DNA from 3 places in the Cohnella suwonensis genome. Region 2 is predicted to be linked to each of the others. Evidence: riboswitches for the same ligand, from Rfam matches in the RefSeq annotation. Region 2 holds a riboswitch; each other region holds the start of a gene.
What was found. A riboswitch is a leader RNA that binds a small molecule or an ion and turns the genes downstream of it on or off. The one in region 2 is predicted to bind cyclic di-GMP.

Region 1: another riboswitch for cyclic di-GMP. It lies ahead of ACFPPD_RS11415 (DUF192 domain-containing protein); the one in region 2 lies ahead of ACFPPD_RS04990 (OmpL47-type beta-barrel domain-containing protein).
Region 3: another riboswitch for cyclic di-GMP. It lies ahead of ACFPPD_RS07085 (transglutaminase-like domain-containing protein); the one in region 2 lies ahead of ACFPPD_RS04990 (OmpL47-type beta-barrel domain-containing protein).

Annotation. Positions count from the first base shown of each region.
Region 1 covers NZ_JBHSMH010000030.1:100,768-104,038, reverse strand. Annotated here, with positions in the region: gene ACFPPD_RS11430 (TadE/TadG family type IV pilus assembly protein) at 1-227, opposite strand, end outside; gene ACFPPD_RS11425 (A24 family peptidase) at 224-736, opposite strand; gene ACFPPD_RS11420 (Flp family type IVb pilin) at 818-1,024, opposite strand; gene ACFPPD_RS11415 (DUF192 domain-containing protein) at 1,120-1,497, opposite strand; cyclic di-GMP riboswitch class I at 1,580-1,666, opposite strand; gene ACFPPD_RS11410 (type IA DNA topoisomerase) at 2,035-3,271, opposite strand, start outside.
Region 2 covers NZ_JBHSMH010000007.1:30,640-33,910, forward strand. Annotated here, with positions in the region: gene ACFPPD_RS04990 (OmpL47-type beta-barrel domain-containing protein) at 1-1,795, opposite strand, end outside; cyclic di-GMP riboswitch class I at 1,884-1,970, opposite strand; gene ACFPPD_RS04995 (hypothetical protein) at 2,203-3,271, opposite strand, start outside.
Region 3 covers NZ_JBHSMH010000014.1:1,948-5,218, forward strand. Annotated here, with positions in the region: gene ACFPPD_RS07080 (class D sortase) at 1-269, shown strand, start outside; gene ACFPPD_RS07085 (transglutaminase-like domain-containing protein) at 338-1,150, opposite strand; cyclic di-GMP riboswitch class I at 1,164-1,246, opposite strand; cyclic di-GMP riboswitch class I at 1,280-1,363, opposite strand; gene ACFPPD_RS07090 (collagen binding domain-containing protein) at 1,419-3,271, opposite strand, start outside.

The DNA of each region.
Region 1 (3,271 bases), on a different contig from region 2:
AAGTCGGAGGCGTCTCCCACGCGAAGATGATTTTTGGCGTAGTCCGCGATTTCCGCGTCCCCCTTGCCGAGTCCCCCCAGCCTAACCGCTTCCTGCGTCGTCATATTCAAGCTGGCGTAAGCGAACATGAGCCGTCCGATATCGACGACCCCGCAGATTAGCAGCAGCAATAGCGGGAGCAGCAGGGCGAATTCGACGAGCGACTGCCCTTTCTGTTCCTTGATCATCCCGCTCCCCATCCTCTCAACCACAAGCATACGGCGGATCCGCCCGCGATGGCGACGCCGTAAGGATACGCTCCCGAAGTCCAAACTCCATGGATGGCGGGCTTAACCCTGAGCCTTAGACACAGCAACACGTAACCGACGAATCGGATCCGGTCTCGGAAGCCGTTCTTGAACAGGACGATGCCCAGCGCGATCAATCCGCCGATCAACGCCATGTACACGGACGTCGCCGCGACGAACGCGGCCCCCTTAAGCGTTCCGACGAGCGCCAGAAGTTTCACGTCTCCCGCGCCCATTCCGCCGAGCATATAAGGAATAAGAAGGATCCCCAAGCCGAGCGCGAAGCCGAGCGACGAGAATGCGATACCCGCCCAGCCGTCCGCGAAAGCATGTATGCCGATTCCAGCCGCGAGCGCCGGGAAAACGACGGCGTTATAAATTTTCCTGTTCCTGAGATCGGTTACGACGCACGCGATTATCGCCATTAACAGAATTGCATTGGCCCACACGACGGTTCCTCCGTTTCGGGGATTAAAGAAGGCCATACGTTCTCGACGTATGGCCTTCCGGGCATCCGCAGACGCAGCCGCTTACGGGGTCGTCGTTGTCGTCGACGTCATTTGGGTTTTGGCGTCGCCGACCGTATCTTCCGCGTTATCGAACAAGGCGATAATGTGTCCGCGCAGAGCGATCAAAGCCGCTACGACCGCTACCGCGATTAGGCCAAGCACCAAGCCGTACTCCGTCATCCCTTGACCTTGCTCGTCTTTCACCAGTTGTTTGAATTTGTTCATCATTTTTAATTTCCTCCTAATAGTGGGTTTAATGGCTTTCTCGTTATTCAGAATTCATAAGTTTCACGCTTATCCCTCTCTGAATAACCTCCGCAAAGCTACTCTGTCGTCGCCTGGGACGCCAGAGGCGTGTTTGCTTGAAACACTGCCTTCTGTCCTAGCCTGACGCATGCACGTTCGAGCGTTCCCGCCGGGAGCTCCACGACGGAGCGCGTCCCCCGGAAAGCCGTTCCAAGCTTGCCGGGATCCAGCCGCAGCTGAATACCGACGATGCGATCCTCTTCGTCCAGATGAAGGACATCGATCGGATACTTCATGAAAAAAGAATGCACTCCCCGGCACGGTCGAATGTGCAAGCCGGACCCTTCCGATAGCGAACCCGTCAGCATAAGCCCTCTGAATCGCCGCGGGAAGGAATACGCCTCCGCGATTCGATGGCCGACGAGCTGTCCGCTCTCTTGAATGATCAGCTTCATTCGACTGAAATCCCCCCTCCATACGCAAAATAACCCACCTTTTCCCGAAAGGAGGGTTCATTAAAGAAACTCCCCTTCATCTTTCGGCAGCTGGCTGGCATCACGCTCTCGCGTTTTAGCCCCTATAGCTTTGCGTCGCCGACTTTCGTCGGCTTTGCCTTTATCGAGATTCAGCGGAGCGTGTCGTTCGCTGGTTCGATGTGTCTAATCATAAGCGGCGAAACGAAGTTCCTTGAATCCATCTAATTCCTCAATTTTCTGAATATTGCGTCATGCCGAACGGCACGGATCTTATCTAGTCCGAATGAACGAGTGCCGATAACTTAATAGGCTAATAGATCAATCTCCAATAAGTCGCAATGCTCTTGAACCGCTCGGCGTTCGACTTTTTCCTTCATGCGCGAGTCGAATGGAAGAATAAACCACGATTAGTTCTGGAAGCGCTTACCTGCATCTTGCGAACCATGATGCGCGCCATGTAAAAAAGGCTAGTCCCCGGCATCGGGACTAGTCTTTTTGTCGCGTATTCGGCGAAAGTCAAATTCGCTCGAGCGAAAGCTCGCCCGTTTCCGCCTTTTTCAGCACGATGATACCCTCGTAAGCTTCGCCTTCGGGAGTCTTGAATTTCAATTTGCCCGTCTTTCCTTTCTCGACGAGCGCCTTGACCATCGCGTCGGTTAACGTCCGGTCGAAGCTCTCTTTCCAGATGACGAAGCCGCACCCCGTCTTATAATGGCTGCAACCGTATCCCTTGCGTCCCATGAAAATATGGCCGCCGCACCCTGGACGCGGGCATACGCCGATCGTGCCGGGCTGTCCGCCCGCCGCTTCCGGCTTGGCGGCTGCCGCTTTGGCGTTCTTGCCGGGCGTCGCGGCGGATGACTTGGCGGCTGCCGCCTTGGAGGACTCCCGAGCCTTCTTCCGGTCGTCCGCCCCCTCCTTGCCTTTGCCGCCTTTCGCGGACGGCTCGGGCTTCGCGAACGCGTTCCTCGCCGCCGGCCGTTGAACGCTAACCTTGTCGATGATCAACCTCGTAAACCTTTTGACGTTGCCCATGAACGTGTCGGCCGACGCTTGTCCGCGCGAAATTTCCGTCAGCCTGCGCTCCCATTGGCCCGTCATCTCCGGCGACGTGAGCAGCTCGACGCCCGCTCCGCGGATGAGCTCGATCGCCGTCCGTCCCTTCGGCGTGATCATGATCTTCTTGCCTTGCATGTCGACGTAACCGACGTTCTTCAGCCGTTCGATCGTCGCCGCCCGCGTCGCCGGCGTACCGAGTCCGGAATCCTTCATCGCGTCGCGAAGCTCCTCGTCCTCGATCTGCTTGCCCGCGCTTTCCATCGCCTTCAGGAGCGTGCCTTCCGTATAGTGCTTCGGCGGCTGCGTTTCCTTCTCTTTCACTTCGACGTCGGAACAGACGACCGACCCGGCCGGATCGATCTCGAAATGCGCGTCCGTCTCCAGCGTCTCGTCTTCCGCCGATCCCGCTCCGTCTTCCTTGTCCTTGCCGCCGTCCTTGGAAGAGCCGGACGAAGACGGCTTGGACGACGGCGCATCCGCGGCGTAAATGACCTTCCACCCGAGCGATAGCAATTGCTTCACCGTCGTCTTGAACGTTTCCTTTTCCACCTCGGTGAGAACGGTATGTACTTTATACTCCGCCGCCGGATAGAAGTGAGAAAGGAACCGCTTGGCGATCAGGTCGTACAGCTTGCGCTCGTCCGGGGAAAGCCCCTGCGGCTTCTTCATCGTCGGCATGATCGCGTGGTGATCC
Region 2 (3,271 bases):
AGCTCGTCGCGTTCGCAGTCGCTGCCCAATTCAGAACGATATCATTGCCGTTCGTCAACCGATATTGGGCATTTTCCGGTGCGGCCATAATAGTGGCCTCTATCGTCAATTTTACTTCGCTGCCTTCCGGAGATTCCCCGAAACGGCTGCTATAGGAATGCACCTCATAGGCGTATTCGCCGGCCGGCTGGTTGACGTAAGTCACTGTAGTTCCGGTTACCGTGCTTTTCAACGCTTTTTGACCGTCGATGACTTGATAGATTTTGTAGCTGTTCGCGTTAGCTGACGCCCCCCAGGTTAGGACGATGTCGTTGATGTTTTGCAGCTTGTACGCAAGATCGGGAGGAGGGGCCATGGTCACCGCACCTAACGCGAACGTAACTTGGGCGCCTTCCGGAGATTCGCCGAAACGGCTGCTGAAAGAATGCACCTCGTAGGTATAGTCGCCGGCCGGCTGGTTGACGTAGGTCACGGTTGCGGTAGTTACCGTGCTTTTCAATACTTTTTGACCGTCGACGACTTGATAGATTTTATAGCTGTTTGCGTTCGGGACAGTCCCCCAGGTCAAAACGACGTCGTTGATGTTTTGCAGCTTATAAGCGAAGTTGGCCGGCGCAGCCATGACCGTGGCCTCGATCGTGAACGTGACCGGAGTGCCTTCCGGCGATTCGCCGAAACGGTCGCTGTAAGCATTCACTTCATAGGTATAGTCTCCGGCCGGTTGGTTGGCGTAGGTCACGGTCGTGCCGGTTACCGTGCTCTTTAATATCTTCTGACCGTCGATGACTTGATAGATTTTATAGCTGTTCGCGTTCGCGGCGGTCGTCCAGGTCAGAACGACATCGTTGATATTTTGCAGCTTGTAGACGAGACTGGCAGGTGGCGCCATCGTCACAGTGCCCAGAGTGAACGTGACAGGGGCGCCTTCCGGCGATTCGCCGAAACGGTCGCTGTAAGAATAGATCTCATAGGCGTATTCGCCGGCTGGTTGATTGGTATAAATGACGGTTGTTCCGGTTACCGTGCTCTTTAGCGTTTTTTGCCCATCGACTACTTGATAGACTCTATAATTCGTAGCGTAGCTGACCGCATTCCATTTCAAGCTGACGTCGGTAACGTTCGAAATGATAACCGTGGCGTTACCGGGCGCCGTCATTGTCGGAATAATCAAGTCGACTTCAACGGGAGCGGAAAGCGGGGATTCCCCGAAGTTGGCGTTCTTTGCGGTAACCGCATACCGATAAGCTCCCGTCGGCGCATTGGAGACTGTATAGGTAAGCGCCGTTTGCGTTTTCACAAGCGTCGTCTGGCCATCGGGTTGAACTTGGTATAGATTGTAGCTTTGGGCATACGGGGAGGCCGTCCAGCTCAAGACGATGTCATTGCCGTTTTTGACCGTATACGACAACGTCGGCGCGGCCATGTCCGGATAAGCGATATTGACCGTAATCGGGGCGCATGGTCCCGACTCTCCATTCGGACCTAAGGTCGATACCACGTAAGTATACTGTCCTTCCGGCAGACTATTGATCGTGAAAGAGGTCGTGCTTGACGTGCCGCGGGCGATCAGCTGACCGTCGGTAATCTCATAAACTTTATAGCCGGTTGCACCAAAAACCGCGCTCCATGTCAACTTAACGTCGGTAGGCGTCAATGCTTGATAGCTGAGATTGCTTGGAGGCAGCATCGTGTTGTCCGTCTCTGCCGCGAAGCTGTTCCCGGCCGGGAGTAGAACCTGCACCAATAGGAGAAGCGAAACCAGGAAAGAAAGCTTTTTGGATATGCGTTTTTCCATGAGAACCCTGCCTTTCTTCTTGCGAATGGGATTTTGAGCAAAAAAAATAAACCTCGCCAAGGTTCATAGTAGAATCGCTATGATTCCTTGTGGCAACCGGCTGCCTTCCGCTCGGAAGCGGGTCAGGCCCTTGGCTTTGCGTCTCATGATTTCTCATGATTTGCCTTTTTCACTTGGTTGTTGCGACTTTGAATCTAAATTCATAATAAATTGTCGTATCCCGTTATGTGAATAGGCCATTTGTACCAGGTTAGGCAAAGCGGACTAAGCGTGCCCGCCGAATATAACTTTTCAACGTATGCCAAACAACCTCCATTTCCGCTTTTTCGGCGGATCTGGAGGTTGTTTTGATGTTGCGAAGGTGCGGCTATCCCGGAAAGGTCCCGGACAATTCCCGGCCGTACCCCTTATTTGGCGTTGATCCGCTGTTGAACCCGCGCGGGAGCGGTCGACTTGGCCTTGCCGCCGAGCAGCTTCAAGTAGGTCTTGTAGTGGGCCTTGGCGGCGTTCTTCTGTCCCAGCGTCCATTCCGCATCGGCGATATTGAGATAGGCCACCGTACGGCCGGGAACGAGCTTGATCACGTTAGCCAGAACCGGCACGGCTTCCTTGTTGCGACCGGCCAACGAGAGGTAATAGCCGTAATCGTTAAGCATGCCGACGTAAACGCCCAGACCGAGACGAGCTTCGAGATAGAGGCTGTCTTCCGCGCCGACGATGTCCGCCTTCGTTAACGTACCGTCCACGTAGCCCCAGGTTCCGAATGCGTCCGCGTACTGGGACAACCCGTAATCCAGGTATTCCACCGCTTTTTTGAAATCGACCTTCTGAATTTGATTCGCCTTCTGTTGGGCCAGCTTCAGCGCGGGCGCGGCAAGCGTATAATTTTGTTCATACGCGCTCGGGTAATAGGCTATTTCCGTCTCGTATTGCTCCACCAGCTTCTGGATGTCCTTCAGCTTCAATAGGCGCTCTTTCTCTTCGAAATATCGCTCGGAAGGATCGTCGTATTCATGGGAGATGACGTAGAACCGGTCGCCCGCCCATTCCAGTTCGACGAGGGACCGAAACGCGCTGTAGGGGGCTTCGGTCCAAATTTGAACCAAGTTGCCCGTCGTCGTGAATTCAAGCTTGGCCATGTTAAGGAACATATACCCTTCGTCGCTGCTTGCCGCCCGGTCCAGCAACCGGACATCCGACGCGTCCTTGTTCGATGCGATCAGCACGAGTTCGATCCACTCGTAATTGTAGACGAAGGCCATGAACTGCCTCTCGTAGCCTTGCGGGTTGTTGCCGAGATCCACCTCGTAGAAGGATTCCGGGACAATCGCCTCCGCGTCCTCCTCGTAAAGTTGTAGAGAATCGATGAGTAAATCCTTCAGCGACGGGTAAACCTTTGCGCCGTCCGCCAGCTCGCCCAGATTGACGGGCTCGATCTCTTCTGCATCGCCCCCTCCGCCTTCGGCCGCCGTCGCG
Region 3 (3,271 bases), on a different contig from region 2:
CGGGCAACGCTGCGATCGCCGCCCATCGCGCGAGAACGAAGGGTCGGCTGTTTAACCGCTTGAACGAAGTCAAGGTCGGCGACCGCATTCGGATCGATGCCGGAGACCGTTCGTACGAATATGACGTATTCCGTATCAAAGTCGTCGAGCCGACCGACCTCTCGGTGCTGGAGAACGAAGGGGATCTCGCGATGCTTACGCTGATCACGTGCGACCCGCTCGTCAATCCGACGCACAGGCTGATCGTGCAAGCGAAGCTGGTTAGCTAGCAAGATAGGACGGAAAGAGCAAAAAGCCGGACGCGAGTACTTCGCGTCCGGCTTTTTCCGTTATCCTCTCAATACACTTTCTCGGCCGCGTACTCTTTAGCCGATTTCGCGAAACTGAACGGCTTGCCCGCTTTTTTCAGCCCTGCGTCCACCGTAGCGTCGACGACGACCCATTTTCCGTTCAAGTACACTTCGTTCCACGCATGATAGCCTTTGACGTAACTCGTCGTACCCATGACCAGCTTCGCCGGGATCCCTTGGCTGCGAAGCATCGCGGCGTACAAGGAAGCGTAACCGTAACAGATCGCCTTGCCCGAGGCCAGCGTTCCGTCGATATCCGGAATATATTCCGAGGTAACGCTCTTCGCGAGTTCGTTGTCGTACTTAATGGCGCCGATCAAGAAGGCGTGAATCGCTTTCGCCTTTTGCTCGTTCGTCTTCGCGCCCTTCACGAGCTTCGTCGCCTTACCGACCGCATCTTCCGCGTTTTTCCAGTTCACGTTCTGCACCGCGTTCAAGAAAGGGACGGTCGCATTGTCGAGCTTCACGTCGACCTTTTGGGTGCGGAGCACTTTATATTGGTTTCCTTTGACGTTCTCCAGAAGCGTGACGGTATACGTTCCGTTCCCCATTTGAAGCGGAAGCCATACCGGATGTTCGGCATCGGCTTTCGATACAGTATACGTGTAAGAACGCCCGTCTTTCGAGACTTTCGCTTTCGTTAACTTATCCGTGTCGGAACCGAGCGTAATGCCGACCGTACCTTTGTTCGCGGCGGAAGCGTCCAACCAAGCAGCATCGATCGATTCGGCCGCCAACGCCGCCGGAGCTGCTGAGAATGCCAGCGCGATCGCCAGCAATAAGGGAATTATTTTCTTCAACGGTAAAACTCCTTTCGGTAACTGGCTGCCATCCTCAGGCGGGAAGGCCCTATAGCTTTGCGTCGCTGTCTTTCGACAGGTTTGCCGTTATCGGGGATTCGGTGCGATGAAGCAAAAAAAGCCCGGAATTTCGGTAGCTGGCTGCCATCCGAAAATCGGGAAGGCCCTGTAGCATTGCGTCGCTGCCTTTCGACAGGTTTGCCGTTATCGTGTTCGGCTTTCTTTGTTTTGATTATACTAGATTCGCGAAAAATAGACTAGTTTTTGTTTATTTGGACAGCTTGCGCCGTTTCCAGAGGAACCCGACGCCGGCGATGACAAGGGCGAGACCCGCCAGCTGCAAAGGCAGTGGGCTTGCTTCACCGGTCTTCGGCAGCGTTTTGCCGCCTTCTCCGTCTATGCCGCCGCGCGGCACTTTGTCCACGTCGATATCGACGAACGTGTCTTGCTCGTTGCCGTCCTTGTCTTTCACTGCGATGACGAATTTGTCTTTGCCGGTGAAGCCCTTCTTCGGCGTGTATGTCCATTTGCCTTTCGGATCGACCGTGACGGTACCGTTCTTCGGCTTTTCCTTGACGACGGGTTTCCCTCCGTCCGGCACTTCGACTTTACCCGTCGTCGGCTTGTCTTCCGGTGTCTTCTTCGTATCCGTGACCGGCGGTTTTACCGGCGGCTTGACCGGCGGTTCAACCGGAGGTTCGACCGGCGGTTCGACCGGCGGTTCAACCGGAGGCTCGACTGGCGGAACCACTGGCGGAACCACTGGCGGCACTACCGGTGGCACGACTGGCGGGATTACCGGCGGTACTACTGGCGGGACGACAGGGTTTCTCGTATTTTCCAACGACAAGGTGACGAATTGGTGAGTCGAGTCGATGGTGACGGCATGCTCCGCCGCATCGAGTTGGTACCCTGCGGGCGCCGCCGTTTCCTTCAAGTAATACTGCCCCGACAAAAGCTTATCGAACAAGATTTCGCCGCTGGCGTCAGTCGTCAACGTGTTAATCAAGATTCGCGTCGCGCCGACTTGTCTTTCGAGCTTAAAAGTGGCCCCGGGCAGAACGATGGCATGATCCGCTTGGTCCACTTTCGTGACCGTCAGCGATCCTATCACGCCGCTTCCCGTGCCCGAACCCGAAGAAACGCCGACTTTGACGTTCTTATCCGTCTGTTTCGTTCCGGTGGAAACGCCGTTGCCCGAAAACTCGACCGCGTTACCGACGTTTTCGTTGTTAAGGGCGGCGATCAAAGAGTCGTATTCCAGCAAATATGCGGTATGAATCGTATTGTTAAAGCTCAAGACGAACGATTGCGTACCGTCGGCTGCCCTGTTAATCGTCAGCGCGTATTCCGAAGCCGGAACGACGGCGCCCTTCGTTAACGTGCCATCTGCCGCGACATTCGTCGCGTAAAGCTTGAAGGAATCGTCGATCAACACTTGGTTGTCCGTCGGCGTATCAGTGATTTTCGCGCTGCTTACGGTCGATTGTCCTTTGTTGATGAACACTTTCCAATGGATGAGTTCGCCGTCCTGCGCGCCGTCCTTCGAGACGTAGATGCCGCCTTGAGGAATCGTGACGGATGCCGTCAAATCTTTCGATACGTCGGTCGCCCCGTCCTTCACCTTCGCCGTATTCGTAGCCGTCGTTCCGATAATTTGATTATCGAGATTCGTTTCGAACGTGATGAAGTAAGGAGAGGAAATCGCGTTGTTGAATTCGACGCTTAATGTCTGCCCTGTTACATTGACCGTATATTCGGAAGGGTCTACTAACGAACCTATCGACGTGCCTCCTCCCGTCGCGATGTTCATGCCGTACACTTTAACCGAACCGCTTACGAGCGTTTGCCCGACTTCCAGTACGTCGACCATCTCGGCATTCGCGAGCGTCTTCAGATTATAGTTGACGCCTACCGTCCATGTAATCGTCTTGCTGGTCGCGTTGTACGAACCGGATTTAGAGCCGTTGTTTTTCGTTGCCGCGTTCGGCACGAACGAGTTCGATATATTCGCTTCGTGAGGCGTTACTCCCTCCAACCAAGCCGCATGGGCGTGATTGTCGAAGTTCGAACCGGACGTCAGCCAATCATTGTTGAATTTCGTTTTGTAGGTAATGTCGA